DNA from 4 places in the Candidatus Mycolicibacterium alkanivorans genome. Region 3 is predicted to be linked to each of the others. Evidence: riboswitches for the same ligand, from Rfam matches in the RefSeq annotation. Region 3 holds a riboswitch; each other region holds the start of a gene.
The links. A riboswitch is a leader RNA that binds a small molecule or an ion and turns the genes downstream of it on or off. The one in region 3 is predicted to bind cobalamin.

Region 1: linked by a shared signal. The riboswitch ahead of K9U37_RS13370 (VWA domain-containing protein) and the one ahead of K9U37_RS14530 (energy-coupling factor ABC transporter permease) in region 3 are both predicted to bind cobalamin.
Region 2: linked by a shared signal. The riboswitch ahead of cobN (cobaltochelatase subunit CobN) and the one ahead of K9U37_RS14530 (energy-coupling factor ABC transporter permease) in region 3 are both predicted to bind cobalamin.
Region 4: linked by a shared signal. The riboswitch ahead of cobT (nicotinate-nucleotide--dimethylbenzimidazole phosphoribosyltransferase) and the one ahead of K9U37_RS14530 (energy-coupling factor ABC transporter permease) in region 3 are both predicted to bind cobalamin.

Annotation. Positions count from the first base shown of each region.
Region 1 covers NZ_JAIVFL010000001.1:2,695,319-2,703,516, forward strand. The annotation lists gene K9U37_RS13335 (acetyl-CoA C-acetyltransferase) at 1-544, opposite strand, end outside; gene K9U37_RS13340 (ferredoxin-like domain-containing protein) at 752-1,693, shown strand; gene K9U37_RS13345 (precorrin-8X methylmutase) at 1,690-2,370, shown strand; gene K9U37_RS13350 (precorrin-2 C(20)-methyltransferase) at 2,367-3,893, shown strand; gene K9U37_RS13355 (cobalt-precorrin-4/precorrin-4 C(11)-methyltransferase) at 3,890-4,690, shown strand; gene bluB (5,6-dimethylbenzimidazole synthase) at 4,687-5,352, shown strand; gene cbiE (precorrin-6y C5,15-methyltransferase (decarboxylating) subunit CbiE) at 5,371-6,579, opposite strand; cobalamin riboswitch at 6,602-6,765, shown strand; gene K9U37_RS13370 (VWA domain-containing protein) at 6,807-8,198, shown strand, end outside.
Region 2 covers NZ_JAIVFL010000001.1:2,713,998-2,722,195, reverse strand. The annotation lists gene K9U37_RS13435 (ISL3 family transposase) at 347-1,606, opposite strand; gene K9U37_RS13430 (GAF domain-containing protein) at 1,835-3,136, shown strand; gene K9U37_RS13425 (nicotinate-nucleotide--dimethylbenzimidazole phosphoribosyltransferase) at 3,180-4,277, opposite strand; cobalamin riboswitch at 4,685-4,821, shown strand; gene cobN (cobaltochelatase subunit CobN) at 4,853-8,198, shown strand, end outside.
Region 3 covers NZ_JAIVFL010000001.1:2,952,724-2,960,921, reverse strand. The annotation lists gene dnaE (DNA polymerase III subunit alpha) at 1-2,185, shown strand, start outside; gene K9U37_RS14540 (MFS transporter) at 2,212-3,750, opposite strand; gene K9U37_RS14535 (TetR-like C-terminal domain-containing protein) at 3,853-4,398, opposite strand; cobalamin riboswitch at 4,476-4,691, shown strand; gene K9U37_RS14530 (energy-coupling factor ABC transporter permease) at 4,794-5,471, shown strand; gene K9U37_RS14525 (cation-transporting P-type ATPase) at 5,613-8,198, shown strand, end outside.
Region 4 covers NZ_JAIVFL010000001.1:2,705,239-2,712,053, reverse strand. The annotation lists gene K9U37_RS13410 (cobyric acid synthase) at 1-602, shown strand, start outside; gene K9U37_RS13405 (cobalt-precorrin-6A reductase) at 602-1,387, shown strand; gene K9U37_RS13400 (cobalamin biosynthesis protein CobD/CbiB) at 1,344-2,270, opposite strand; gene K9U37_RS13395 (bifunctional adenosylcobinamide kinase/adenosylcobinamide-phosphate guanylyltransferase) at 2,306-2,830, shown strand; gene K9U37_RS13390 (adenosylcobinamide-GDP ribazoletransferase) at 2,854-3,639, opposite strand; gene cobT (nicotinate-nucleotide--dimethylbenzimidazole phosphoribosyltransferase) at 3,636-4,724, opposite strand; adenosylcobalamin (AdoCbl) riboswitch at 4,726-4,878, opposite strand; gene cobBC (bifunctional hydrogenobyrinic acid a,c-diamide synthase/histidinol phosphate aminotransferase CobBC) at 4,862-6,815, opposite strand, start outside.

The DNA of each region.
Region 1 (8,198 bases), 260 kb from region 3:
ACGCCGCGGCGAGCTCGTCCTGCTCTGCCCTGGTGAACTTGTCGGTATCGTTGCGCTGCTCAGTGAGCGCGCCCATGGGCTGATCAGTGAAGACGTCGTACAGGCCGTCGTAGGCCAGGTGATCGCGGACGGTGACGTCGCCGTACTTGTAACCGGCCCGGCTGTCCAGCAGCAGATGCGGCGCCTTGCTCATCGATTCCTGCCCACCGGCGACCACGACCTCGAACTCGCCGGCGCGAATCAGCTGGTCGGCCAGGGCGATGGCGTCGATACCGGACAGGCACATCTTGTTGATCGTTAGCGAGGGCACGTCCCAGCCGATGCCTGCGGCGATGGCCGACTGCCGGGCCGGCATCTGGCCCGCACCTGCGGTCAGCACCTGGCCCATGATCACGTAGTCCACCAGCGACGCCGGCACCTTGGCCTTCTCCAACGCCGCCTTGATGGCGATCCCGCCGAGATTGGAACCGGAGAAGTCCTTCAGTGAACCCATCAGCTTGCCAATCGGTGTGCGCGCTCCGGACACGATGACTGAGGTCGTCATGGCCACCTCTCGTTTAGTAGACACGCCCGATCTCGTCGACCAGAGGGCGCATGAGCTGGTGTTAACCAAGGTAGTAACATCTGTGGTTGACCACAGCGTGGTTCTACCATATGTACAGTGAGGTGATCTGCGCAACAGAGTGGGAGAAAAATGGCGACGGACACAACTCGCTTATTACGCGATGCTGCACCATACGGTCCCCCACAGATGTCACCTCGTTTGCAACGAGACCCCGAGGCGGCCGAGCAGATCTTGGGACGCACCCGCCGCGATCTGTGTCCAGGCGTGTCGAGACCGTGGGTCGCCGACGACGGGCTTATGGTGCGCTTGCGGTTGGTGGGCGGCCGGCTGCCTGTTGAGGTGCTCGGCAGGCTGATGGACATCAGCCAGCAGCACGCCGACGGGCACCTATATCTCACGACGCGGGCAAACCTGCAAATCCGTGGTCTACCGGAAATTAACGGCACACTGCCCCCTGCAGTCGTGACCGCCCTGGCGGCCACCGGCCTCATACCCTCCACCACTCACGAGCTGGTGCGCAACATCCTGGTCTCACCCCAGTCCGGCATTGCCGGTGGGCGCGCGAACCTGCGTTCTGTGGCGTCGTGCCTGGATGCGGCGTTGCGCGCCGATCCGGCACTGGCGCTGCTGCCGGGCCGTTTCCTGTTCACGCTGGATGATGGCCGCGGCGATATGCTTGACAGACTGACCGGAACCGGCCGTCGCGGCACAGATTTGGGTCTCGTCGTCCTGACCGAGACCGATGTGCAACTGCGGATTGGCGACCATTGGGGCGAGGTCGTTCGGCTCGATGAAGCGGCTCTGCACCTGGCAGGATTGGCGGCCGCCTTCGTCAACGCCCGCGGACCAGCCACCTCAGCGCCATGGCACCTGCGCGAACTGGTCGCTCCCTTACGCCAGCCGATCGTGGCCGACCCCCGCGTTCCGGTGCCGACCCCACCGCTGGCTTACGGCGCAGTGTCCGGCGGCGAACACGTGTCGGTGCGTGACGGCGTCCTCACCCCTGAGTTGGCGCGAACGCTACTCGCCACGATCATTCCCAGCACTGGAAGCGAGGCCGGCGCCGAGGTCATCGTGACCCCGTGGCATGGAATCTTCGTCCCGCACATCGAGGAGGCAGCTCAATGACTGGTCCGCAGACCCACGCAATCGCGCGTCCCACCAAACGCTATGAGTACATTGACGACGGCCCGGCCATCTATGTCGAGTCGTTCGCGATGATCCGTCGCGAAGCCGACCTGTCCGCAATTCCGATCGAGGCCGAGAAATTAGCGGTTCGCATGGTGCACGGCACCGGGGAACCGGCGCTGACCAAGGACCTGGTCATCCATCCCGATTTGGTGCGCGCCAGCGCGACCGCGCTGCGAGCGGGCGCGCCCATTCTGTGCGACGCCACCATGGTCGCCACCGGTGTCACGGCGGGACGTTTGCCCGCCGGCAATGACGTGCACTGCTTCTTACACGACGCGCAAGTGCCCGGCCTCGCCCGCGCCTGGGGCACCACCCGCACCGCGGCCGCCGTCTCGTTGTGGGAGCCGTTCCTGCTCGGAGCGGTCATCGCGATCGGCAACGCCCCCACCGCGCTGTTTCACCTGCTGGAGATGATCCTCGACGGCGCGCCCCGGCCCGCCGCGATCATCGGTTGCCCAGTCGGATTCATCGGAGCGCAAGAGTCCAAGGACGCCCTCACTTCCTTCGCCGACGACCATGGCATCGACATCCCTTACGTGACCATCCGCGGGCGCCGCGGCGGGTCGGCAATCACCTCCTCGGCGCTCAATGCGTTGGCCTCGGAGGCGGAATGAGCAACAGCACCCGCGGGCGGTTCTACGGCGTCGGACTGGGACCGGGAGACCCCGAGTTGATCACCCTCAAGGCCGCCAGGATCATCGCTGAAGCCGACGTCATCGCCTATCACGCCGGGGTCAACAAGCAGTCCTACGCCCGCCGCATCGCGGCCGACCTCATCACCGCCGACGCGATCGAAGAAGAGCTGCGCTACCCGGTCACTACCGGCAGTACCGATCATCCCGGCGGGTACGCTGGTGCGCTCGCTGAGTTTTATGAGCACTCTGCTGCCCGGATGGCCGTCCACCTCGACGCAGGTCGGACGGTCGCGCTCCTGGCCGAAGGTGATCCCCTCTTCTACGGCTCTTATATGTATATGCATGACCGGTTAAGCACTCGCTACGTGACCGAAATCATCCCTGGCCTACCTGCATTCGTCGCCGCGACCGCCGCCACCGCCACACCGTTGGTGCGACAGACTGATGTGCTCACGGTGCTACCGGGAACCCTTCCGGAAGCCGAACTGGCCCGCCGCCTGGCCGATACCGACGGCGCCATCGTTATGAAGCTCGGTCGCACCTTTCCCGCCGTCCGGCGGGCGCTGGCCGCGTCAGGCCGGCTCGGGCACGCGCTGTATGTGGAGCGGGCCAGCCACGAACAACAACGCTGGCTGCCCGTGGCCGACGTCGACGAGACCTCCGTGCCCTACCTGTCCCTGATCGTCGTCAACGGCGACTCCCTCAACGGGCAGCGCTCACGAACGCCCGCTGAACAGAGCCCGGCGACAGTGCCCCCAGCTATCGGTGTGGCCGCTGAGCTCGTGGTGGTCGGTCTCGGACCCGGACCGGACGGCTGGCTAACCCCGGAGGCGGCGGCAACACTCGCCGAGGTCGATCATGTCGTCGGATACGGGCCCTACATCGCCCGCGTCCCGCAGCGGGTCGGACTACAGCGCCACGCCTCCGGCAACACCGTTGAAGTCGACCGCGCCCGCTTCGCCCTGGACCTGGCCAGCCGCGGCAAGAAAGTAGCGGTGGTCTCCGGCGGTGACGCTGGTGTATTCGGCATGGCCGCAGCAGTTTTCGAAGCCGCCGAGGACGCCCGGTACGCCCACGTCCCCATCACAGTGTTGCCCGGGGTCTCCGCGGTCCAGGCCGTCGCAGCGCGCGCAGGAGCGCCGATCGGCGCCGACTTCGCCGTGGTCAGCCTTTCTGACCGACTCAAACCGTGGTCGATAATCGAAACTCGGCTGCGGGCGATCGCCGACGCCGACCTGGTGCTCGCCATCTACAACCCAGCCTCTCGATCGCGTCCCGACCAAATCGCGATCGCCCGAAAAGTGCTGCTGGAACATCGCCGTAGCGACACCGTCGTCGTGATCGGACGCGATGTCGGCCGCGCACAGGAATCGCTGCAGATCACCACCCTCGGCGGCCTCGATACCGACACCATCGACATGAAATGTCTCCTGCTCGTGGGTGCTTCCACCACTCGCGTGACTGCGACGGGCCAAGTGTGGACGCCGCGGTGGGTGAAATGACCGGACCGATGAAACCGGTGAGTGCTGTGCAGTTCGTCGGTGCTGGACCCGGTGCGGCGGATCTGCTTACCCTGCGTGCCGCGCGATTGCTCAGCGAAGCTGATGTGGTGCTGTATCCCGGCAGCTACCTTGACGCGGCGATACTCGACATCTGCTCTCGGGCCGGCGATTTGATCGATACTCAGGATTTGAACCTCGACGCCATCATCGCCCGGATCGTGGCGGCACAGCAGGCGGGCCTGCGGGTGGTGCGCCTGGTCTCCGGCGATCCGACGCTCTACAGCGCGGTGTTCGAGCAGACCCGACGACTCGACGCGGCCGGCGTGCCGTGGTCGGTCACACCAGGCGTTCCAGCCTATGCTGCGGCGGCGGCCCGGGTCGGCCGGGAACTGACCGTCCCGTTGGTCACCCAGTCGGTAGTACTCACGCGCACCCAGCAACGGTCGACCCCGATGCCAGAATCTGAGTCATTGGCGGCGTTCGCGGCGACCCGAGCGACCTTGGTGCTTCATCTGGCCATCACCCGTATCCGCCTGATCATGGCCGAGCTCACGTCGTCGCACGGACCGGACTGCCCTGTTGTGGTGGTGTACCGCGCTTCTCAGCCACAAGAACTTGTCCTGCGCGGCACGGTGGTCGATATCGCCGATCAGGTCGAGGCGGCCGGGCTGCGCCAGGCCGCAGTCATTCTCGTGGGCCGCGCCCTCGCCGATCGCCCGGACCCCTGCGGGGGCGACAGTCATCTCTACGACCCCTGCCGCGACCGCTCAGCACAGCAGACAGGTGAGCGGGGATGACGACGCCGATGAGGACCGCTGTTCCCCCCTCTGCCCTGCGCAACCTCTACGACGTGATCTACCGGCGGCGTGACACCCGCCGGGAGTTCAGTGGTGACCCAGTGACCGCCGACGTACTCGACCGGGTGCTGTCGGCCGCTCACGCGGCGCCGTCGGTAGGGATGTCCCAGCCCTGGGATTTCATCCTCGTCCGATCGCCCGGGACTCTGGCGGCTTTTCGCGACCATGTCGCCGCAGAGCGCGACATCTTTGCCACCTCGCTCAACAGTGAACGGGCCGAAACCTTTTCCCGAATCAAGATCGAGGGCATCAGCGAATCAGGTCTTGGCATCGTTGTCGGCTATGACCCCACCCGCGGCGGCCCGCAGGTTCTGGGAAGACACGCCATCGCCGACGCCGGGCTGTACTCGGTGATCTGCGCAATTCAGAATCTGTGGCTCGCCGCCACCGCCGAAGGGCTCGGTGTCGGGTGGGTGTCGTTCTACCGCGAGGAGTTCTTGCGCTCACTGGTGGCAATGCCCCCGCACGTGCGTCCCGTCGCGTGGTTATGTGTTGGCCAGGTGGCCGGCCTGCCCGACGTCCCCGACCTCGAGCATCACGGCTGGCGCGGACGTTGTCCCCTGCAGGCCGTCGTGCACGAAGAGCGCTACACCGCGCGGTGACAAAGGATTTCGATGATCTCAGAGCCGGGTGAACGCCCACTGCGTGACGGCCCGCGCCGGCGTCCACCCGGTGAACGAGCCCACCGGTGCGGCACGCTCGATGTGGATCCGGGTGAGCTCCCCGCCACGGTCCCGATAGGCCTGTCCGAGCAGGACCTCAGTCTCTACCGTCACTCCGTGCACGACGAGCCGCCCACCGGGCCGCAACGCCTGCAGGCAAGCGTCGAGTACCCCCGCACGGGTGCCGCCGCCACCGATGAACACGGCGTCGGGGGCCGGCAGGCCGTTCAGAGCCTCAGGTGCGCTGCCGTGGACGATCTCCACGCCCGGAACGCCGAGAGTTCTTGCATTGCAGCCGATTCGAGCGGCGCGGACACCGTCCGCCTCGACAGCCACCGCGCGACACGTCGGATGTGCGCGCATCCACTCGATTCCGACGGAGCCCGCGCCCGCTCCCACATCCCAGAGGAGCTGGCCAGGCGCGGGCATCAAGCGGGCCAGCGCCGCCGCTCGCAGATCCCGCTTCGTGAGCTGGCCATCGTGTTCAAACATGTCGTCAGGCAATCCGGTGGCCCAGCCAGTCCCCAATGGCCCGAGCAGTTCCACCGCGACCACATTCAATCGGGGCACCACCCCGGCGAACTCACCTGCTGTCGTCTCCAACCGCGTTTCCGAAGGGCTGCCGAGGTTGCCCAGCACCACCATCCGGCTCGACCCGTAACCGCGAGGAACCAACAGATCGGCGACTTCGGCCGGCCTTTGTTCGTCAGCGGACAGCACCAGGACCCGACGACCCGGCGCCAACTCTCGCAGCACCGTATGCGTATCGCGTCCAACGACGCTGACCACTGCGGTCGACTCCGCCGACCAGCCCATCCGCGCGCGGGCCAATGCCACCGAGGACACGTGCGGAGTCACCCTGACCCGGCCCGCGCCGAGCAGGTCGATCAGCATGCTGCCGATCCCGCTGACCATGGGATCGCCGGAGGCCACCGCGACCAGTCGGCGGCCGCGGTGAGCTGCCAGCAAGGCAGGCACTTGGGTGCGAAGCGGGGTGGGCCACACGACTCGCTGTTGGTCTGCCACCTCGGGAAGCAGGCCGAGCTGCCGTGGGGCCCCCAGGATGACTTCGGCGGCGCAGATAGCCGACTGGGCACCTTCTGGCAGCCCGGCCCAGCCGTCCGCCCCGATACCTACCACGGTGAGACGCACATCGGGGACCAGCACGGCGGCGATGCTAGCGTGACAGACGCGAGGTGCCCCGTGTGCCCCCGTGTCGGAAACGGCGCGGAAGCCGCTCGGGGAGAATCTGGGAAGTCCGGTGAGAGTCCGGCACAGGCCCGCTGCGGTGATCCAAGCCGCTCCTGCTGGCACGGGAGCCGGACTCGGTCAGTCCGAAGACCGGCCTCGCGCGCACCCGTCCCGGGTCACCATGATGAGCGGAGCCTCCCCTAATGCAGTTGTACCCCTTCACTGCCGTTCTCGGCGCTAATCCCGACGCCGCCGACGGGCTCGACGATATGGCCCTGGCGTTGGTGCTCAATGTGATCGCCCCCAGCATCGGCGGTGTGCTGGTGCGCGGCGAGAAAGGCACCGCCAAGTCAACTCTAGTGCGAGCGTTGACCCAAATACTGCCGCCCATCAATGTGATTGCCGGTGACCGTTTCTCCACCGATCCAGCTGAGCCGCAGCCGCTCTCGCCGGACGGCCCATTCGAGGCGGATGTCGCTGTCGAAACTCGTGCGGTGCGGCTCGTTGAATTACCGGTCGGCGCCACCGAGGATCGGGTCGCCGGCTCCATCCACCTCGAACGGGCTCTCGCCGAGGGGGCCGTGCACTTCGAGCCCGGACTGTTGGCCAAAGCGCACCGCGGCATCCTCTATGTCGACGAGGTCAACCTGCTGCACGATCACCTGGTCGATCTTCTGCTTGATGCCGCCGCCATGGGCCAACTTACTGTCGAGCGGGACGGCATCTCCGTCACGCACGCGGCCAAGTTCGTGATTGTCGGCACGATGAATCCTGAAGAGGGTGAACTGCGGCCGCAACTGCTGGACCGCTTCGGTCTCACCGTGGAGGTCGCTGCGCCGCGGGAACCTGCCCAGCGGGCCGAGGTGGTGCGGCGGCGGCTGCTCTTTGACGCCGACCCCGAAGGTTTCCGCGGTCACTATGCCGAGGCCGAACAGCGGCTGCGCAGCCGTATCGAAGAGTCGCAGAGCCGAATGGCCTCCGTCGAGGTCACGTCGGAGGTGTTGCACACAGTCGCCGAGGTGTGTTCAGCTTTCGGAGTCGACGGTATGCGCGGCGACATCGTCACCGCCCGAACCGCTGCCGCTCACGCGGCATGGCAGGGTCGCGAGGCCATCACCGCCGACGACCTCCGGGTGGCTGCCCGTCTGGCGCTGCCCCATCGACGCCGACGCAACCCGTTCGATGCACCGGGTCTGAGCGACAGCGAGCTCGATGAATTGCTGCCGCCCAACACTGGCCACACCGACCCCGAACCGGACCCGAACCCGGATGGCCCTGGGGGCGGGGACGGCACTTCCGCCGAGCAGGGTGAGGCGCCGTCCTCTGATCCTGGCCCGAGCGGCAGTGAATCCGTGGCACATCAACCGGCACCCGTCGGTGCCGGTGAGCCATACAAGGCCAGGCTCTTCACCGTCGACGGTCTCGGCGCTGGCCAGGCCGGGCGCCGCAGCCGCGCGCGAACCACGACCGGACACCGCATCGGCGCAACACCTTCGGCCGCCGCAGCCACCGGCATCCACCTGCTCGAGACGGTTCGCACAGCGGCGCCGTTCCAGTCGGCTCGTGGGCGCACCCGCGGACGGCTCATCCTGCAG
Region 2 (8,198 bases), 240 kb from region 3:
ACCTTGCGGGATTGGGGCATGATGATCGGTGGCCCGGCGCCGAGTTGAATGCAAAGAACCCCGACGACAGCAAGGGCGATGTCGCCGAGCATCCGTCGTGAACGCGGTTCGCGGAACAGGTAATTGGAGGCGATCGCGGTGGGCGCGACGCCCGAGGCGGTCCTCTTCGCGTAACTGAGTCTCTATGTGACTGGGCCCAGTGCTGCTGACAGCATCGGTGTTGTCGGCGATGTTGCGGAGGGCTGGACTAAGGAGCAACTCGGAGATAATGACCGCCGCGAGAGGATTAGATTCGGGTCAAACACCAGCAGAGCATTGACCGCACAGCGACAAGTGATTATGGGCTCTATTGACGTGAATGTGGATGACCCTGGGTGTGGTATGGGAGTTCGAGGGTGACGGGTCCGCACGCCAGGAGGATGAGCGCTAGCGCGGCCTGGGCGCTGTGGAAGCCGTAGGCGCGTCGGATGAGAAGTCGAACCTTGGTGTTGAGCCCTTCATGGCGGCCGTTGGACAGTCCGCGATCGATAGCGGCGTCGATGCCGGCGCGGTGTTTGCGGATGGTACGTGCGGCTTTGATGAACTCGGGGATGCGGCTGCGCTGGGCGCGTGCGCACCAGCGGTCGAGGAGCTCGCCGACAGTGCCGGCATCCAGGTCGCCGGCGAAGACTTCGCGCAGCGCTTCTTTGAGTTGGTAGGCGCGCCAAAGCATTCCACCGCTGCGTTTCATTTCCCGTAGGGTTTGGGCCTGCATGTCGGTGAGGTCGGCGGGGTTTTTCAGCAGCGCCCAGCGCGCCCCCTTGAAGGTTTTGGCGATCTGCTGGTCGGGCAGCGCACGGGCGGCCTGCCAGACCTGGCGGCGCACCGCCTCAAGCGCATCGGTGACGACTTTGACAACGTGGAAGGGATCAAAGCAGATGACCGCCGCTGGTGCCCGCTCGCGCACGGCTTTGGCGTAGGCCGGTCCCATGTCCATCGACACCGCCTCGATGGATGCGCCGCCGTCGGGCAGCTCGTCGAAGAACGCGCCCAAGGTGTCGGTGTCCTTACCGGGTTTGCCCCACACGATGGTGCCGCTGTCGTGGTCGGAGACCAGCGTCAAATACCGGTGGTGTGTGCGCCAGGAGATCTCATCGACGCCGATGTCGACCAGCCCGCGCAGCCGGTCGGGGTCTAACACGTCGGCGGCGACCCGCTCGCAGATCGCGCCCACGGTGCGCCAGGCGATGCGGGCGAAGGTGCTCACGGTGGTCTTGTCGGTCTTGGTGACCAGCCACGCCACCAGATCCTCGAAGTCGAGGGTGTGGCGGGAATCAGGACGCGCGAACGGCACCGCTTCGGCCAACACACCATGCTCGCAGCAGCGCAGCCGTCTGCGGCGCAACACGATCCGGCATACCCGCCCACCCATGTCCAGATGTCGCCACGATGAGTCCACCTCACGGGTGTCATAGCGGTGCCGGGTGGTAAACGAACACTGCGGGCAGCACAGCCGCCGCCGGCGCAGGCTGACTGTCACCTGCAGCTCACCGTCCACCACGGCAGCCTTGCCGACCCGCACACCGGGCAGGTCGAACAGGGAATTGAGTAGGGTTGATGCGCGCACGGACGGCTCCTGGATCGATTGGGGTCAGAGCCTTCGAACCTAGATCACCGTCCGTGCGCCCCACTCACCATCGCTGCCCCATACCACACGCTCGGTGATCCACATCGACGTCAGGAGAGCCTGATTATGGTCCTACCACAGCTATGACTGGCGTCGAACCGCAACTCAACGAGGGAGACCCGTGGCGCAAGATCTCTCACGACGACGAGGTTGAAGAAGAGGTTGGAAATGCGTGGCACCGCTCACCCCGAGCCGGCCGTGGCGCCCGGTGAAGATCCCCGCAAATATGCGAGGCTGATGTCGGCGGTCTACGACGCAACGATGGCAGGAAAACTTGCGCCGACCCGCCCGCGGCGGGTCATATGGGATTCCTGGCAACGGTTGATAACTAAGGGTCTGCGGCCTGACCGTCGGACCCCGCCCGTGGCGGGCGCCAGCACCGTGGAGACTCTACGCCAGGATTCTGGGCTGATATCTGTCGTCGACGAGGTGTCGGGATGTCTGAGTTCGCTTATCTCCGGTGGCGACAGCATCTTTGCCCTCGCAGATGCCGAGGGTCGGGTGCTGTGGCGATCTGGTTCAACAAAGGTTCTCCTCAACGCAGACAAACTTGGATTTGTCGAGGGTGCGCACTGGGCGGAAAACACCGTGGGCACCAACGCACTTGGCACCGCATTGGTGTCCCAGCGCGCGGTACAAGTGTTCTGTGCTGAGCACTACAACCGCAGCCAGCATCCGTGGACGTGTGCAGGCGCGCCGATCCGTGATCCGAGCACGGGGCGGGTAATGGGGGTGATCGACGTGACCGGGCCGGCGGCCACCGTCCATCCGACTACCTTGGCACTCATTGACACTGTGGCGCGGTTGGCTGAATCTCGTTTGCGTGAACGGCGGGATCAATCCTTAAACCGACTCCGCGCTGTCGCGGCACCCATCTTGGCCCGAATTGGCTCGCCTGCCCTCGCGGTTGATACCGACGGCTGGGTAGCTGCGGTGGGCGCGGTACCGGTGCAAAGTCGGATCCTGCTACCACCGGACGTTACCCCCGGCCACCTGTGGGTGCCGTCGCTTGGAATGTGCGATGTCGAGACGCTGCCGGGCGGCTGGCTGGTCCGGCCGGTCATCGAAGAGACGGAGCCTGCGATAGCGCAGGTGACGCTTGATCTGCATGACAGCGCGGCACCGGTTTTGGAGATGGTCGGTCAGTTCGGCAGCTGGCGGCATGACATCTCGCTACGACATGCGGAGATCCTGTTAATCCTGGCGGTACGCACGCAAGGTCGATCGGCGCCTGAGCTGGCCGCCGACCTCCACGGTGATCCCAGCCGTGTCGGCGCCGTGCGGGTTGAGATGTCGCGTCTGCGAAAGCAATTCGCGGGCATTGTGGTAGGCCGACCGTATCGTTTCGCCAGCTCCGCAGTCGTCGAGGTCCGATATCCCGACGATAGGTCGGAGCTGTTGGCGCCGTCGGTGGCTCCCGCGGTTCGTGCGATGCGTGTTACGCACGCCACCACTGCGACGACTTACTAGCGATCGGACAGCAATCCTTACGTGCTGACGAGTCGGCTCCAGGTCAGTCGAGCGTGAGATCACTGGGTAGTGCGGTCTGGATGAGCATTGCAGCAGCGCTACGTAGCAGTGGCACCGCAGCCACTGCGCCAGACCCTTCGCCGAACGGGAGCGTGCGGTTGATGAGGGGAGTCAGCCCAAGCTGGGTCAATGCCAACGCTTGCGCCGGATCATTGGCGGAACGGTGACCGGCGGTAAACCATGCGGCCGCCCCGGCGGCGATAGCATCGGCGATGAGCGCACTGGCGGTCGCTGGCAACCCGCCGATTAGCGCCGGGATGCCGCAGCGGGCCGCAGTGAGAAGATACCCGGTGGAGGCGGCCAGATCGGCGCTGCCAAGGGCAGCAAGGGCAGTCATCGGGTCTCCTACCCGGTCACCGGCACGGGATAGCGCAGACGCAATCACGGCAGTCGTGCGTTGCAGCGCGGAGTCGTCGATGCCGCCTCCGCGGCCAACGACGGAGCTTGCGGGCAACCCGAGTGTGGCGGCCACCGATGCGGCTGCGGAGGTGAGGTTTTCGCCGCCGAGTTCGCCGCTGATTAGTAGCTGGGCACCGGCGGCAATCTCCTCATGTGCCACTGCGGCGCCAGCAGCCAGGGCTGTGTGAACTTCACACTGAGAAAGCGCGTCCTCGACGTCGATGGCACCGCTGCGGCGGCGAACTTTGTACGCCTGCAACGCGGCCCGGGATTCCTCCGCCAGGTCGTCGAAATCGTCGTCTACGGCGAGATCTAGCACTCGAACCGTCACGCCGTGCGCGGCTGCCAGAGAATTGACGCCACGCAGTTCCGCGAGTGCCGCGCGGACCTTTTCCCCAGTGGGTTCCGAGAGGGATTCTGACTCGCCGCCGCCGGTGACGCCGTGATCTCCGGCGAAGATGACCAGCCGTACGTTGATGAGCTGTCGGGGCAGGACCTGGTTCTGCGTCGCGGCGAGCCAGACCGCGAGGTCACCCAGTGTGGCGGCAGCCGCGCCCGGCGGCATGACGACCGAGTGGTCGACCAGCCGTTCGGCGGCCGCGGCGGCGACTTCTACGCTGGGCGGGTCGATCGGTACACGCAGCGCAGTTACGTCGAACGATGGTGGCTTGGTGTAGCTCATCGCGCCCCTGCTGTACGCAGATTCAGGGGCAGCGCATAGGCGCCGAATCGGCGCGCGAACGGCGTAGATGCGAGATATGAGCGGTGAGAAAAGGCGCATGTCATCGCGATCTCCTGTAAGGAAAGATGGATCCCCGACGCTATGGATAGATGATGAGCCCAACGTCGAGGGCCTACCCTCGCAGAGGTTAGCGCAGCCGCACCCGTGCCGGGGCGCTCCTAGAGACCCTCGGGGTGCGGGAAATCCGTTGAAGGCACGCGCGGCTGCCACACCGTCAGTGCGGTCATCAAGCGCGGCGCGATTGAACGGCGACTTATCGAAGTATGCCAGCTTGACCCGCCGATGGGTGTCGCCGCTGATCACAGCGGGCGCGGCTGGAAACCTTGCAGATATGCCGATGTTGCGACTGCTCTACGATGGCGGGGTAGGTCTCGTGGCGTAGGAACCCGGTGTAAACCCGGGGCGGTTCCGCCACTGTGAGGGTCGCGCCACACCAAGTGATCGCTACCTCTAGCCAGATACTGGCCACGGGACATCCGAATCGAGGGGCGAGAACCCCTAGTAGGAGGCCCAGGATGACCAGTGCGTCTCAAGCGCGTCGTATCGCGTTGCTATCCACGTCGGATACCGACCTGCTCTCTGCTCGTGCTAGCAGGGCCGCCTTCAACCTTGGCAACCCGGTGCGCCAGGACCTCAGCCCGGTGATATCCGGCTCCGACATCGTTGTGCTCCGTGTCCTCGGGTCATCGGCGGAGATCGAGCCGCAGCTCAACGAGCTCCGTGCCAGTAGGCTGCCGCTTGTGGTGCTCGGTGGTGAGCGGCAACCGAGCGCGGAGCTGATGGAGTGCTCCACGCTGCCCATTGGCGTCGCGGCGCAGGCGCACGCCTACCTCGTTGAGGGTGGCCCGGTGAATCTGGCTCAGTTACATGCGTTTCTCTGTGACACAGTGCTTCTCACTGGCGAAGGATTTGATGAGCCGGTCGCCATCCCGGAGTGGGGATACGGGAAGCGGCCCGGCGGGGCCGCCGCGCTGGAGGACGTGTCGGATTCAGCCCGAGACAAGGTGCGCGTCGGGGTGCTGTACTACCGGGCGCATGAGATCAGTGGCAACGCCGGATTCGCGCACGCCCTGGTAGAGGCGATTGACGCCACCGGCGCGGGGGTGGGCGTGCCGATCTTCGCGTCATCTCTGCGCAGCGCTCCCCAGGAGGTGTATGACGCCCTGGGATCGTTGGATGCGTTGGTGGTCAGTGTGCTCGCTGCCGGCGGTTCCAAGCCGTCGGGAGTTAGCGCGGGCGGTGAGGACGGGTCGTGGGACATCGAGCGCATCGCCGCGCTCAACATCCCCACGCTGCAGGGCCTGTGCCTGACTTCTTCGCGAGCGGAGTGGGTGGCCGGCACCGACGGTGTGACGCCGCTGGATTCGGCCACCCAGATCGCGATACCGGAGTTCGACGGCCGCATCATCACCGCGCCGTTCTCCTTCAAGGAGATCGACGCCGACGGCCTGCCCCACTACGTCGCCGACCCGGAACGCTGTGCGCGAGTCGCCGGTATCGCGGTCAAACATGCTGTGCTGCGCCATGTTCCGAATAAGGATAAAAAGCTGGCACTGGTTCTGTCGGCGTACCCTACCAAGCATTCCCGGGTGGGAAATGCGGTTGGCCTCGACACTCCGGTCTCGACCGTGCGGCTGTTGCGACGCCTTGCCGAGGCGGGCTACGACATCGGCGACGGGTTTGGTGTGCTGGACATCGAGGACGAGACCGAAGCCGGGGACCGGCTGATCCACACGCTGATCGCCGCGGGCGGGCAGGACGAGCAGTGGCTGACCAGTGCGCAGCTCACCGATGCCCAAGTGACGATTACCGCCGAGCAGTACGGTGCGTGGACCGCCGATCTCCCCGCGGCCTTGCGCGACTCGATGGTCGACGCCTGGGGCCCGGCGCCGGGTCAGTTGTTCGTCAACGATGCCGGCGAAATCGTCGTTGCCGCACTGCGAACGGGCAACATCGTGCTGATGATCCAGCCGCCGCGTGGTTTCGGCGAGAACCCCATCGCCATCTATCACGACCCCGACTTGCCGCCGAGCCACCATTACCTCGCGGCGTACCGCTGGCTGGAGGAGGGTTTCGGCGCGCATGCGGTGGTGCATCTCGGCAAGCACGGCTCGATGGAATGGTTACCCGGCAAGAACGCTGCGCTGTCAGCGGAATGCGCCACCGACGCGGCCATCGGCAACCTGCCGCTGATCTATCCGTTCCTCGTCAACGATCCCGGCGAAGGCGCACAAGCCAAACGGCGCGCACATGCCACCATCGTCGACCACCTCATCCCGCCGATGGCGCGTGCGGAAAGCTACGGCGACATCGCGCGGCTGGAACAACTTTTGGACGAGTACGGCAATATCGCCTCGATGGATCCGGCGAAGCTGCCGGCCATCCGCGGTGAGATCTGGAACCTGATGCATGCCGCGGAACTACACCGCGATCTCGGTCTCGAAGACCGACCGGACGATGAGGAATTCGACGACTTCATCCTCCACGTCGACGGCTGGCTCTGTGAGATCAAGGACGCCCAGATTCGCGATGGACTGCACGTGTTGGGCGGCGCTCCGGTAGGTCCGCCTCGGGTCAACCTGGTACTGGCAATCCTGCGTGCCTCGCAGGTATGGGGCGGCCGGGATCAGGCGGTGCCCGGCCTGCGTGCGGCACTGGGGCTGAAGGAAGGCGCCGGGACAAGGGCTGTCGATGAGATCGAAGGCCGAGCCCGTGCGCTGATCGAAGCGATGGAGGCCGGCGGGTGGAACGTCGCGGCGATCGCCACCTTGCACGACGATCCGAACGTGCAGGCGGTACTGAGGTTCGCGGCCACGGAGGTAGTCCCGCGGCTGGCCGGTACTGCCGAGGAGCTGGATGCGGTAATGCGCGCACTGGCAGGCGGTTTCATCCGCCCTGGGCCTTCGGGTTCGCCGCTGCGCGGATTGGTCAACGTCCTGCCGACCGGCCGCAACTTCTACACGGTCGACCCGCGGGCGGTACCGTCGCGGCTGGCGTGGCAGACCGGCCAGGCGATGGCGGATTCGCTGATCCAGCGCTACCTCGACGACACCGGCAGCTATCCAGAGTCGGTCGGCCTGTCGGTGTGGGGTACCAGCGCCATGCGGACCTCCGGTGACGACATCGCCGAGGTGCTGGCGCTGCTGGGCGTGCGCCCCGAATGGGATGAGGCATCCCGGCGGGTGTCTCGGCTCTCGGTGATCTCCTTGAACGAACTGGGGCGGCCGCGGATTGATGTCACGGTGCGTATCTCCGGGTTCTTCCGTGACGCGTTCCCACACGTCGTCGCAATGCTCGACGACGCCGTCCGGATGGTCGCGAAACTGGGCGAGACCGACGAGCAGAACTTCGTCGCCGCGCATGCGCGCGCGGATCTGGCCGAGCACGGCGACGAACGTCGGGCCACGATACGGGTTTTCGGCTCCAAACCGGGCTCCTACGGGGCAGGCATTCTTCAAGTTGTGGAGGCCGGCACGTGGCGCGACGACAAAGACCTCGCCGAGGTCTACACCGCCTGGGGCGGGTTCGCCTACGGGCGGGGTTTGGACGGGGTGGCGGCTGCCGATGACATGCGCACCAACTACAGACGAATCAAGGTGGCGGCCAAGAACATTGATACGCGCGAGCACGACATCGCCGACAGCGACGACTATTTTCAATATCACGGCGGCATGGTGGCGACGGTACGTGCGTTGACCGGGTCCGACCCGAAGGCCTATGTGGGGGATTCGACGACCCCGGACGCGGTCCGCACCCGGACGCTGTCCGAGGAGACCGCCCGGGTCTTCCGGTCCCGGGTGGTCAATCCGCGGTGGATCGCGGCGATGCGCCGACACGGCTACAAAGGGGCATTCGAGCTCG
Region 3 (8,198 bases):
CAAAACCAAAGCCGCACTGAAGGACTCCGCCCGGGTGCACTACGGTCAGCCCGGCTTCGCGATCGCCGACCGCATCACCAAGGCGTTGCCGCCGCCGATCATGGCCAAGGACATCCCGCTGTCGGGGATCACCGATCCCAACCACGAACGGTACAAGGAGGCTGCCGAGGTTCGCGGGCTGATCGACACCGACCCCGACGTCCGGACCATCTACGAGACCGCGCGCGGCCTGGAGGGCCTGGTCCGCAACGCCGGTGTGCACGCCTGCGCGGTTATCATGAGCTCCGAGCCGCTCACGGACGCGATCCCGCTGTGGAAGCGGCCGCAGGACGGGGCTGTCATCACCGGCTGGGACTACCCGTCGTGTGAGGCCATCGGCCTGCTGAAGATGGACTTCCTGGGCCTGCGCAACCTGACCATCATCGGTGACGCGCTGGAGAACATCGCAGCCAACCGGGGCATCGACCTGGTGCTGGAGTCGCTGCCGCTCGACGACCCGGCGACCTACGAGCTGCTCTCCCGCGGTGAGACGCTCGGGGTGTTCCAGCTCGACGGCGGCCCGATGCGAGACCTGTTGCGCCGCATGCAGCCCACCGGGTTCGAGGACATCGTCGCCGTGCTCGCGCTGTACCGGCCCGGCCCGATGGGCATGAACGCCCACAACGACTACGCCGACCGCAAGAACGGCCGGCAGGCGATCAAGCCGATCCACCCCGAACTCGCCGAGCCGCTGCAGGACATCCTCGCTGAGACCTACGGCCTGATCGTCTTCCAAGAGCAGATCATGCGCATCGCGCAGAAGGTGGCCAGCTACTCGCTGGCCCGAGCAGACATTCTGCGCAAGGCCATGGGCAAGAAGAAGCGCGAGGTGCTGGAGAAGGAGTTCGAGGGCTTCTCCGACGGCATGAAGGCCAACGGGTTCTCCTCAGGCGCCATCAAAGCGTTGTGGGACACCATCCTTCCGTTCGCCGACTATGCGTTCAACAAGTCGCACGCCGCGGGCTACGGGCTGGTGTCGTACTGGACGGCCTACCTCAAGGCGAACTACCCGGCCGAGTACATGGCCGGGCTGCTCACCTCGGTCGGCGACGACAAGGACAAGGCGGCGGTGTACCTGGCCGACTGCCGCAAGCTCGGCATCACGGTGCTTCCGCCCGACGTCAACGAGTCCGAGCTGAACTTCGCCTCGGTGGGTGCCGACATCCGGTTCGGCCTCGGTGCCATCCGCAACGTCGGCGCCAACGTCGTGAGTTCGCTGATCGCCACCAGGACCGCCAAAGGCAAGTTCACCGACTTCTCCGACTACCTCAACAAGATCGACATCGCGGCCTGCAACAAGAAGGTCACCGAATCCCTGGTCAAGGCAGGCGCTTTCGACTCACTGGGCCACCCGCGCAAGGGACTGTTCCTGGTGCACACCGACGCCGTCGACTCGGTGCTCGGCACCAAGAAGGCCGAGGCGATGGGGCAGTTCGACCTGTTCGGCGGTGCCGATGACGGGGCGTCGGCCGACGCCGTCTTCACCATCAAGGTGCCCGACGACGAATGGGAGGACAAGCACAAGCTGGCACTCGAGCGGGAGATGCTGGGCCTGTACGTGTCCGGCCATCCGCTCAAGGGGGTGGCTCACCTGCTGGCCATGCAGGTGGACACTCAGATCCCGGCCGTCCTCGACGGGGATATCGCCAACGACACCCAGGTCCGAGTCGGCGGTATCCTCGCCGGCGTCAACCGGCGGGTGAACAAGAACGGAATGCCTTGGGCCTCAGCGCAATTGGAGGACCTGACCGGTGGCATCGAAGTGATGTTCTTCCCGCAGACCTATTCGATGTTCGGCGCCGAGATCGCCGACGACGCCGTGGTGCTGGTCGGGGCGAAGGTGCGCGTCCAGGACGACCGGATCTCGTTGATCGCCAATGAGCTTGTGGTGCCGGACTTCTCGAACGCCCAGATCGACCGGCCGCTGGCGGTGAGTCTGCCCACCAGGCAGTGCACCATCGACAAGGTCTCCGCGCTCAAGCAGGTGCTGGCCCGCCATCCCGGCACCTCGCAGGTGCATCTGCGGCTGATCAGCGGTGAACGCATCACGACGCTGGAACTCGACCAGTCGCTGCGGGTGACGCCGTCCTCGGCGCTGATGGGTGACCTGAAGGCCCTGCTGGGGCCGGGCTGCCTGGGGGGCTGATCAGGGCCCGTACCGGTCCAACCGCGTCACGACACGACCGCTTCGGCGGGATGCGCCGGCAGCACCGCCAGCACGAAGAACGCCCCGACCAGGCAGACCGCGGCGGCGGTGAGGCAGCCCGCCTGCATCCCGGCGAGGAAGGCGTTGTCGACGGCGGTGCGCACCGCCCCGGCGACCGGCGCGGGCGACTGGGCGGCCACCGCGAGACCCTGCGCCAGGCCTTCCTGCGCGGTCGACTGCGCGGCCTGCGGCGTGTTCGCCAGCCCCGCGCTGTCACCGAGGTGGCGGATGTACAGGGTGGAGAAGATGCTCCCGATGACCGCGACGCCCAGCGTCCCGCCGACCTGACGAGTTGCGTCGTTTACCGCCGAGCCCGCACCGGCCTGCTCGGGGCGCACGACGCCCATGATCGAGTCGGTGGCCGGTGCGGTGGTCAGGCCCAACCCGCCGCCGAGAAGAACCATCTGCATCGCCATCACCGGGTAGGTGACGCTCAAGTCGATGACCGTGATCCAGGCGAACGAGGCGGCGAGCATCAGAAGCCCCACGAACACAACCACTTTGGTGCCGATTCCGGTCACGGCGAGCCGGGTGCCGAGCACCGAGCCGACCGCGATCGACAACGCCACGGGCAGGATGCGCACACCGGTGCCCAGCGGACCGAAGCCCTGCAACAGTTGCATGAACTGGGTGATGAGGAAGATGAACCCGAAGAGCGCGAAGAACGCCACCGTGACCGCGCCACTGGCGGCGCTGAACCGCAGGTTGGTGAACAGCGTGACGTCGATCAGCGGTTCCGGATGCCGGCGCTCCCACCAGGCGAAAGTCACAGCGGCGACCAGTGCGACAGCGAACCCGGCCAGCGTCGGAGCGCTGGACCAGCCGCGGGTGGGCGCCTCGATGAGGGTGTAGACCAGCGCGCCGAGCATGGCGACGGAGAGCACCAGTCCGCCGCGGTCGAGCCGTGACTGCCGGTCCGGCGTCGACGCCGGGATGAGGATCGGTGCTGCGACGGCGGCCAGCAGTGCGATGGGCACCAGCGCGAGAAACAGGCTGCCCCACCAGAACGACTCGAGCAGCGCACCGCCGAGGATCGGGCCGATGGCCACGCCGAGACCCGTCACCGCACCCCACACGCCAATGGCGGCGGCGCGCTGCCGCGGGTCGCGGAAGGTGTCGGTGATGATCGCCAGCGTCGTGGGATAGATCAGCGCCGATGCGACGCCCATCACCAGGCGCATGCCGATCAGCGGGCCGGTCGAGGTGCACAGGGCGGCCCCGACGCAGGTGAGTGCGAACAACACCAGCCCGGTGATCAGCGTTCCGCGGCGACCGAACTTGTCACCGACGGTGCCGCCGGCCAGCACCAGTGCAGCGAACGCCAGGTTGTAAGCGTCCACGATCCACTGCAGACCGCGGGTGGAGGCACCCAGGGTCGAATTCAGTGTCGGCAGAGCAACATTGACGATGGTCGTTTCGACGTTGATGGCCAGGGCGGCCACCAGGACCACCGCGAGGATGGCGATCGGTCGCGTGCGTGGCCGGGAGAGGGTGTCGGTTGTCACGAGCGACGCCTTTCATGTTGACGGCGGTAACATCGGCAAGCATGGCAGGGTAAGTTAACACTGTCAACATTGGTGATCGTGACGTGTCCCCTCACCAGGGGGTCAGCGGACGCCCTCGGCGATCAGATCGAGCAGACGGTCGGAGATCTGTTCCTTGCGTTCGGCATCGGCCGCCATCAGCAGGCCGTCCAGGAACAGTGTGGACAGGCCGTGGACCGCGGCCCATGCCGCCTCGTCGAGCCCGTCCCGGCGGCTCGCGGTGAGCACACCGGTGGCGACGAGATCGTCGGCACACCCGCTGAGGATCTGGAACGGATGCCGATCGGGGTCGACCGTCTCGTCGGCGGGGTGCGGGCCGGCCGGCGCGAACGCGGCGCGGAACAGGCCGGGTTCGGCCAGCGCGAACTCGATGTAGGCCTTTCCGGTCAGCATCGCATCGCCCAGATGGGTCAAGCTGTAGTTCCGTACCGCGGCGAGCAACGCCTGCCGATCGGCATAGTGCCGGTAAGCGGCGGAGTTGCTCACCCCGGCCAGGCGCTGCACGTCATGCAGAACCACCGCATCGGGGCCGCCGGCGCGGGCCAATGCGACCCCGTGCTCGAGCAGTGCCTGCCGCAGGTTGCCGTGGTGGTAGGAGGCGGTCGCCATTTTGACAAGTGTTTCATTGCGGATCGTCCGTCAGAAGGTAGTGTGCTCGTTGCAGCAGGTTTTCCGGGACGGTGCGAGTTCCCGTCTCGGAATCGAGTGATGTGAGACGTTGGCACATCGCGAGAGGGAACCCGGTGAGAATCCGGGACTGTCCCGCAGCGGTATGCAGGAACGACCGCCGTCATCGGCACTGGTACGCGAAATACTTTTGCGGCTGGGAAGCGACGGCCAGTAGGGGCACCGAGAGGTGCATGCCGGTAAGTCCGAAGACCTGCCAGCTGTGCCGGGTGCGCCGCACCCGGGGGCGCATCGCCTCGCGGATCGGGTGTGTGGCGACAACGAGCCATACCCTCTCGGGCGATGCACCACTTGTTGCGTCCTGAAGGGGATCGACCATGCACATCGAACCGGGGATCGTCGAAGGTCCGAAGATCATCCTGAGTTACCTCACCGCCGGTGGGGCCGGCCTCTGCGGCGCATACGCGGCGTGGCAGTTGATCAAGGAGCGCGGGATCTCCGCACTGATGATGCGCACGGCCGCCACCACGGCGCTGGTGTTCACCTTCTTCCAGGTGTTCCCGCACTATCCGGTCGGGGTCTCCGAGGTACACCTAATTCTCGGTTCGACGCTGTTCCTGCTGTTCGGTGTTGCTCCCGCGGCGATCGGCCTGGCTTCGGGTCTGCTGATCCAGGGCCTGTTCTTCGCTCCGTTCGACCTGCCGCAGTACGGCATGAACATCACCACGCTGCTGGTGCCGCTGTTCGCCCTGCAACTCGTCGCCAACCGCGTCATCGCACCGCATACTCCCTACGTCGCGTTGCGTTACCGCCAGGCGCTGGCGCTGTCGACCACCTATCAGGCCGGCATCGTGACATGGGTGGCGTTCTGGGCGCTCTATGGTGAGGGCTTCTCCGGCCAAGCCGTGGCAAGCCTCGCCACCTTCGGCGCCGCTTACATGACGGTGATCATCATCGAACCGCTGGCCGACCTCGGTGTCCTTGCAGCCGCCAAGGGCCTGCATCGGATGAAAGACTCGGCGCTACTGAATTCCCGCCTGCTCAACCCGGCCTGAGCCGGGGCGGGCCGAGTCTGGCGCCGGCGGGTCATGGCCAGCACAACTGACCAACTTCCTTCTGCCAGGGACGTATGGCCCCTGCACCGCGAGCCGGGGTCATCTAGCGTCGGATTCATCACCAGCTCCGACGCATGTGAGATGAGTGCCCCAGCCATGCCCACACTGACCAACGCGGAACATCACAGTCTGTCGGCTCACGAGGTGGTGCTGCTACTCGAGACAGACCTCAGTTCCGGACTGTCCGAGGCCGAGGCAGACGAGCGGCGAGAACGCTTCGGCTCCAACAGTCTTCCAATGGTGGAAGGCGAGGGGGTGGTGCTGCGAATCCTGCGGCAGTTCCACCATCCGCTGATCTATGTCCTGCTTGCCGCCGGTGTGATAACGGCATTACTGCGGGAACCCGTCGACTCGTCGGTGATCTTCGGTGTGGTCTTGATCAACGCGGCCGTCGGTTTCATTCAGGAATCGAAAGCCGAAGCCGCTCTGGAGAGCCTGCGGTCCCTGGTTCGCACCAGTGCGAGGGTTGTGCGTGGGGCGCAGGAACGTGCTGTGGCGTCTGAGGATCTGGTGCCCGGCGATCTGGTGGTGTTGGAGGCTGGCGACAAGGTGCCGGCGGACCTGCGGCTCGTGCGCCAACACGATCTGAAGGTCAACGAATCTGCGCTAACCGGCGAGTCGGCGCCGGTGCGCAAGGACGAAGTGGCCCTGCCCGTCGACACGCCGGTGGCTGACCGGCGGAACATGGTGTACTCGGGCACTTTCGCGACCGCGGGCAGCGGCGCGGGAATCGTCGTGGCAACGGGTGCGGCGACCGAACTCGGGGAGATCCACCGTCTGGTGGGTGCCGCAGACGTTGCGACGACTCCGTTGACCGAGAAGTTGGCGAAGTTCAGCAAGACACTGACCGTCGCGATACTTGCGTTGGCCGCAGCGACGTTCGGGGTGGGGTTGCTCCGCCGGCAGGACGCTGTCGACACCTTCACCGCCGCGATCGCGCTGGCGGTCGGTGCGATCCCGGAGGGTCTGCCCGCCGCGGTGACCATTGCGTTGGCGATCGGTGTGGCTCGAATGGCCAAGCGCGGCGCCGTCATCCGGCGCTTGCCGGCGGTCGAGACTCTTGGCGGGACAACGGTCATCTGCTCCGACAAGACCGGCACGCTGACCGAGAATCAGATGACCGTCCAGACCATCTGGACTCCGGAGAACACGTTCACCGTAACCGGGACCGGCTATGCCCCCGACGGCTTCATCTCCGATCGGCACGGGGCGCAGGTCCCGATCGGCGGGGACGCCGCACTGCGCTGGTGTCTGCTGGCCGGAGCCTGTTGCAACGATGCCGCGCTGAGCAACGACGGCGGGGGTTGGGACGTGGTGGGTGACCCCACCGAGGGCGCCATGCGGGTCGCTGCCGTCAAGGCAGGCCTCGATCCGGATCGCTTCGCCGCGGAATGTCCCCGGGTGGACGCCATTCCGTTCAGTTCCGAGCGCCAGTACATGGCCACGCTGCACCGGTCCGGCCAAAACGACCACCTGATTTTGGCGAAGGGTTCGGTGGAGCGCATGCTCGACCTGTGCACGTCGCAGATGGCCACTGACGGGACCCTGCGGCCGTTGCAGCGCAGTGTGGTGATGCACGCCGCCGAGACACTGACCGCCCGAGGCCTGCGCGTGTTGGCGACAGGCCTGCGTTCCGGCGTCGGTCCCGACGCGCTGCACGCGGACACCATCCCGGAGGGGTTGGTGTTCACCGGCTTACAAGCGATGCTCGACCCGCCTAGGCCGGCCGCAAGCTCGGCTGTGGCGGCCTGTCACAGCGCCGGTATCGCGGTCAAGATGATCACCGGTGACCACGCCAACACCGCGGCGTCGGTTGCCGCCGACATCGGTGTTCTCGGCGACGATGACAACATGCCGGGCGTGGTGCTGACCGGCGCGGATCTGGTTGGCTTCGGCGCTGAGCAGTATTCCGCGGCGGCGGAGCGGGCCAAGGTTTTCGCCAGGGTGTCTCCTGAGCAGAAGTTGCGGCTGGTGGAGGCGCTGCAAAGCAGAGGGCATGTGGTGGCGATGACGGGTGACGGTGTCAACGACGCTCCGGCACTGCGGCAGGCCAGCATCGGTGTGGCGATGGGGCGGAGCGGAACGGAAGTCGCCAAGGACGCTGCCGACATGGTGCTGACCGACGATGATTTCGCCACCATCGAGGCCGCGATCGAAGAGGGCCGGGGGGTCTTCGACAACCTCACCAAGTTCATCACCTGGACCCTGCCCACGAATCTCGGCGAAGGTCTGGTCATCCTGGTCGCGATAGCAACCGGAGCCACCCTGCCCATCCTGCCCACCCAGATCCTGTGGATCAATATGACGACCGCCATCGCCCTCGGATTGATGCTCGCGTTCGAGCCCAAAGAGCCCGGGATCATGGCGCGCCTGCCGCGCGATCCCGACCAGCCGTTGCTGACTGGCGCCCTGGTGGTGCGGATCGTGCTGGTGTCCGCCCTACTGGTGATCAGCGCGGGATGGATATTCAACTGGGAACTGGGCAATGGCGCCAGCTTGGCTGAAGCACGCACCTCGGCGGTCAACCTCTTTGTCGTGGTCGAGGCGTTCTATCTGTTCAGCTGCCGATCGCTGACCCACTCCGTCTGGCGCATCGGTCTGCTCTCCAACCGCTGGGTCCTCGTCGGGGTGACCGGCCAGGCCGCCGCGCAACTGGCTCTGACCTAT
Region 4 (6,815 bases), 250 kb from region 3:
ACGCCGATCTGGTGGTGCTGCCGGGTACCCGCGCCACGATCGCCGACCTCGCGTGGCTGCGGTCGCGGGGACTTGATCGTGCGGTGGCAGCGCACGTCGCCGCTGGTAAACCCGTGCTCGGCATCTGCGGCGGCTTCCAGATGCTGGGTCGGGTCATCCGCGATCCGGTCGGAGTCGAGGGGGCCGTCGCCGAGGTCGAAGGGCTGGGGCTGCTCGATGTCGAAACCACCTTCGCGGCGTCGAAGGTGTTGCGACTGCCGCACGGTACCGGGCTTGGCGTTCCGGCGTCGGGATACGAGATCCACCATGGGCGTATCGCGTGCGGGGCCGGCGCGGAAGACTTCCTCGGCGGTGCGCGGGCCGGGCAGGTCTTCGGCACCATGTGGCATGGCGCCCTGGAGGGAGACCAGCTCCGTGGGGCCTTCCTTCGCGAGACTCTCGGTGTGCCCGTCTCCGGGGTGAGCTTCCCCGCCGCTCGCGAACGCCGGCTCGATCTTCTCGGTCAGCTCATCGAGGAGCATGTCGATGTCGATGCGCTGCTATCCCTCGTGGGCGAGGGAAGCCCGGCGGAGTTGCCCTTCCTTGCACCCGGAGCCCCCTGATGCCGATCCGGGTGCTCCTGCTCGGCGGTACTGCCGAGGCAAGGGCATTGGCTGCCCGCCTCGTCGCCGACGGCGTCGACGTGACGTGTTCCCTGGCGGGTCGCGTCGCGGATCCGCAGCTTCCGGTGGGCCCGGTGCGGATCGGGGGATTCGGGGGCGTCGAGGGGTTGCGGTCCGCGCTCAACGACTTCGACGTGGTGGTCGACGCGACACATCCATTCGCAGCGACGATCTCGGCGAACGCCGTCGCCGCCTGCACCACTGAGCAGATGGGCCGTCCGTTGTTGCGGTTGCAACGGCCGGGCTGGTCCGATCGATCGCGACCCTGGTGGCATTGGGTGGATACGCACCAGCAAGCCGCCCTGGCAACGAGCCAGCTCGGACAACGCCCGCTGCTCACCGTCGGTCGACAACAGCTCGCGCATTTCGTCCCGGCCCTGACCACACATTCGGTGCTCGCCCGGGTGGTGGACCAGCCGGAAACCGAGCTGCCCGCGAGCTGGCAGGTGCTGACCAGCCGCGGCCCGTACACCCTCGACGGTGAGCTGAACCTCTTCGCCGAACATCGGGCAGATGTCCTTGTTACCAAAGATTCTGGTGGGCAACACACCTGGCCGAAAATGCTCGCCGCAGAGCAGAACGGGATACCGGTGGTCATCGTGCGCCGCCCGAAAGGTCGGGCCGACGTGCCCGTGGTCTCCGATGTGGAGCTCGCGCTGGCCTGGGTGCGCGCTGCCGCGGTCAGCGCCCCCGGCCGCGCAGTAGACACACGGAGGCGGCAGTAAACACGGCGCCCCAGGTGACGCGGCGGGCAAGGCTAGTGGTCTGGATTATGTCGTCGGGCACGGGGCCGCGGCCCTGGCCCATCAGCGCGCGATCCTCGATTCTGTTGCCGTAGTACGTGTTGGTCCCGCCCAGCTCAAGCCCGAGAGCGCCGGCAAAGCTGGCCTCGATCACCCCGGCGTTGGGACTCGGATGATGCCGAGCGTCATGCCGCCACGCAGTGATCGTCGCCCGCCGATCCGGTCCGACGGCAACGGTGAGCATTCCGCTCAACCGAGCACCGGGTAGGCCCATGACATCGTCGAAACGAGCTGCAGCCCAACCAAATCGCTCGTACCTCGCGTTGTGGTGGCCGATCATGGCGTCGAGGGTGTTGGCGGTGCGGTGCGCAACCAGTCCAGGGACACCTGCGATGGCGCCCCACAGGTAGGAGGAGACGACGGCGTCGCTGGTGTTCTCAGCGACTGACTCGATGACCGCGCGGGCGATTTCGTCTGGGGTCAAGGCGGTGGTGTCGCGGCCGACGAGGTTCCGTAGTCGCCGCCTGGCATCGTCGAGATCGCCCGCAGCCAGGAGGCGGTGGACGGCGGCTGCTTCGCGTTCCAGGGAGCGCCCGCCGAGCACCGCCCACGTGACCGCCGCAGTGAGCAGTAGGCGAGCCAACGGGTGACGCGCGAAACGCTCGGCGGCGGTGGCGCCGGCCGTGGCCCCGCCGACGAGGGCGAGGACGTACGCCGCTCCGCAAGCGCGGCTGTCGGCGTACATCTGCCTCTCGAGCAGCAAGGCCGTCCTGCCGAACCCGGCGACGGGATGCCATCGGCGAGGGTCACCGAACAGGCGGTCGGCGATATGGCCCAGTAGCAGTCCGCCCGCCCGGGGAACCATCGGGTTCATAGTTCGGGACTCCTTAAGATGTCAAGGTGCGGATCATGGTCACGGGGGGCGTTCGTTCCGGCAAGTCGAAGCACACCGAAGGGTTGTTCGACGATGCCGCAGTGATCTCCTACCTCGCACCGGGGCGACCCGCTGACGGTCAGGATCCCGAGTGGGATGCTCGCGTGGCGCGTCATCGATCACGCCGTCCTGCGCATTGGGTCACCGTGGAGACCGCTGCCCTCGATGATGCCTGCCGGGCAGCGTCGGGATCGGTGCTTATCGATTGCCTCCGAACCTGGCTTACTGCAGCGATGGATACCGGTCAGCTGTGGGAGGCCACGACAGAGGAGGCGTACGCAGCGATGTCGCTGCGCATCGACTCCCTGTGTCACGCTCTTGCCGATCGGCCGGTGGCCGTGGTGGTGACCAATGAGGTCGGTCTCGGTGTCGTCCCATCGCACCGCTCGGGAGTGATGTTTCGCGACTTGCTCGGAACGGTGAATCAGCGGGTCGCTGCTGTCTGCGACGAGGTGCACCTGGTGATCGCCGGTCGCGTTCTGAAGCTGTGAAATAAGCTGTGGGAACGAGCTATTCATGAGAGGTCTACCAGCAGTGCGGTCAATGTCAGCTCGACGGCAGCACCGAAAATGTCCCCGGTGACCCCTCCTAGACGTCGGTGAGTGCGTCGCAGCAGCAGCGCCAGGACGACTAGGGCGATCGCCGCGGCGAGCGTGCCGCGCCACCACGCGACGTGCGCGAAGCGGCATGCTGCGGTGAGGGCGCCCGGGGCGAATAGCCGCACGAGTGCGGTGCCAAACCATGGCACGGTGCCGGCGTACGCAGCGCCGAGCCCGTGATGCCGAGCCGGCGGCATGCCACGGGTGCAACACACAGCCAACGCGCTGCGAGACACGATCACGGCAAGCCCGGCAAGGATCGCACCGCCCGGCGTGGCCGCGAGTGCAGCCACGGCGGCCGTTTGCAGACCGATGACCACGATGAGTGCAACTGCACCGGCAGGCCCAGCGGTGCCGCCCGTCATGACCTGAAGGCTGCGTGCGCGGTCGTAGGAGGCGGTCAGACCGTCCTCTGTGTCTGACCGCCCGTCAAGGTGAAGGCATCTGCTGCCCAGCGCCAAGGCACCGACCGCGAGCAACCCGGTGACGAGCGCGGGCAGGGCGAGCGCATGTCCGGCAATTGCGAGTACGGTCACCGCCACGCCGAGCGGTACGGCGGCGATGGGCGCGATGAGCATCGCGGTGCGGGTCGTGTTGTGGTCCCCCCGCAGCGGCGGTGCTACGGGGACAACGGTGAGAGTGCCGACGGCAAGCCGCCAGCTGTCCCGCAGGTCGGATGCTGTGGGGACGATTGGCGTCACCCCGGCATAAGGTCGCTGAGCAGCGCCGTGTGGGCGAGAACAGCGACGGCGCCGCGCAATACGGGTACCGCGGCGACGGCGCCCGAACCTTCGCCGAGGCGCATGTTGAGGTCCAGGATCGGCGTTAAACCAAGCTTGTCGAGGGCCAGGCTCTGCGCCGGTTCGGTGGAACGGTGACCCGCGGCATACCACGCTGCTGCGCCAGGGGCGATGCGATCGGCTGTTAGCGCGCATGCCACTGCCATCAGACCGTCCAGCAGGGCCGGGACCCCGAGTCGGGCGGCGGTGAGAAGGTATCCGGTCGATGCGGCCAGATCGGCGCTGCCGAGCGCAGCCAGAGTCTCGATCGGATCGGCGGTGCGGTCACCGACGCGCGTTAGCGCTGCGTCGATGACAGTTGTCTTGTGTTGCAGCGCGGCATCGTTGATGCCACTTCCACGACCTACCACCTCGCTCGCGGGTAACCCTAGCGCGGCGGCCACTAGAGCTGCCGCGCTAGTGGTGTTTCCGATGCCGAGGTCACCGCTGATCAGTAACTGCGCGCCGGCCTCGATTTCCTGGCGCGCCACGGTCGCTCCGGCGGCCAGCGCCGTGTGCGCTTCGTGTTCGGTCAGCGCATCGTCGAGATGAATGGCTCCGCTGCAACGGCGAATCTTGTATGCCTGCAAAGCAGTACGAGCCTTCGCAGGCAGATCGTCGAAGTCGTCATCTACCCCGAGATCCAGTACACGAACGGCAACGCCATAGGCGGCGGCGAGCGCACTCACCCCGAGCTGTCCGCTGATGGCGGCCCGCACTGTGGCCGCGGTAATCGCCGACGGAAAGGCTGACACGCCGTGGGCGGCGACGCCATGGTCACCGGCGAAAATGACCAGCCGCACATTGTCGAGCTGACGAGGCGGCACCCGTTGCTGTGTCGTGGCGATCCACACCGCGACATTACCCAAGTTGCCCAGCGCGCCAGGCGGGGTGGCCAAGTTGGCCAGTCGCTCGGCCGCTGCGGCGTTGACCGTCGGCGACGGGGGTGCGATGGGGGCCCACAAAGCACTCTTATCGACTGCGGGGATGGAGTGAAACGTTGCCATGGATTCTCCTGCAGGGAAGGGCTGCGTCCCTGAATCAAAGGATTGATGAACAGCCTGAGGGTCTGACTTCACCCCGGCACCGGGGTGTCACAGTAGCGCGACTGTTCCGGATTCACACCGGCTTCCTGAGGCCTGATTCAGCTTAGGGTATCGACGGATTGCGGGGCCAGTAAAGGCAACGTGGTGGGTGCGCGCGAGGACACTCCGAGAACGTCATCCAAGGCTGCGAACAACTGTTCCGCGGTCGCTGCGTTGCGCGCGGCGATTCGCACCCACGCATCGCCAAGGCCGGGAAACGTGTCGGCGCGCCGGACAGCGATCCCCTTATTGCGCAGGGAACCGTGTACTCCTGCTCCGACGCGGGCCAGGACAAAGGGCGCCCTGCCGGTCACAACGGGGATGCCGCGGCTTGCGAGACCCTCGGTGAGGTTCGTGCGCCACTGCGCTAATTCGGTTGCACGTCTTCGGCTTTCGACGCAAGCGCGGTCATCGGAACATGACAGCATGGCGGCGATGGCCGACGTAGAGACCGACCAGGGAACTTGATGGCGTGCAGCGTCGGCGATCAGCGTGGGATCGCCTAGCAGGTAGCCGGCCCGGACGCCGGGTATTGACCAGTGCTTGGTGAGGCTTCGGGTCACCAGTAACCCCGCGGACCGGTCGCCCGCCAGTGTTTCTGGTTGTCCGGGTATCGCGTCCAGGAAGGCTTCGTCGACGAGGACGACTCTGCCGGGGCGTAGAAGTTGGCGAATTGTGTTGGCCGGGTGCAGAACTCCGGTCGGGTTGGTGGGATTGCCCACGATGACGAGGTCGGCGTCCTCGGGCACTGCATCGGGATGGAGTAGGAAGCCGTCTTCGGGATGACACAACACCGTGAAGACGGTGTGTCCGGCATCCAGCAACGCCGCATGCGGTTCGGTGAACTGGGGGTGGATGACCGCGGGGCGGCGCCATCGGCGAAGGCTCGCGACGAGAGAGAATGCCTCCGATGCCCCTGCGGTCGGTAACACCTCGTTTGCCGGGCGGCCGTGAAGGGTAGCCAGTACGGCCCGGGCTTCGGTGGCATCGGGGTAAGCGGCTGCGTCGTCGACCGCACGGTGGAGCGCTGCGTCGAGCCAGGTGGGCCTTGGTCCCGCGTACACATTGACGGCGAAGTCGAGCAGGCTCGACCCGGTCTCGGAGTCCCCGTGATGGCGCAGCATGTCGCGCGTCGCGGGACAGCTTGTCGACACCGCTCGGTGGTGTACGGCGTCTGCGAAGCGTTGGGCCAGTTGTGGGTGGCCCGCCCAGTGGACATGCAGGTAGGACGCGTGCAGGGTGCGGCTGGCGAATCCGTCGGGTCCCGAGGCGAGATCCCATGCTGCAGCGAAATCATCGCTACCGGTTGAGGACTCGCCAGAAGTCGGTGTGACGAGGGTTCGGTGGAACTCGTGTCCGGTGACCTGTTCGCCTCGTTTGGCCAGTACTGAGTCAACCGGTGCAGTAGCGGTGCGATAGCCCAGGGTCAGCCGGGGTGTCATCGCGGCCCGGGCGGAAACCACTCCTACGGCGGGTGTCTCGTCGAGGGTCTGGCATAGATAGGTCAGACCCGCGCATTCGGCGACCGTGGGTACGCCTGACTCGATTGCGGCTCGCAGGTCTCTGATCAACGAGGTATTGCTCGCCAGCTCGGCGGCGTGGACTTCGGGGAATCCACCGCCGAGATAGATTCCCGTCGTGCCCTGTGGCAGAACGGTGTCAGTCAGCGGATCGAAATCGACGACGTCGCAGCCCGCGGCGCGCAGCAGTTCCTCGGTTTCGGCGTAGCGGAAGGTGAAAGCCAGGCCACCGGCGATCGCCACCACCGGGCGGCCCTGCGAGGGCGCGGTGATCTCGGCGGCTGCGGCCCATGCTGCTCCCTCGAGAGGCGTCGCGCGACTGCCGATGTCGAGTACGGCGTCGAGATCGACGTGGTCTTCGATGATCTGGGCTAATCGGGCCAGCGTCGCCGCGGATTCGGCCCGTTCTGCGGCGGGCACCAGGCCGAGATGGCGTGACGGCATGTCGACACCGGCGTCGCGGGGAAGGACGCCCAGAACGGCAATGCCGATA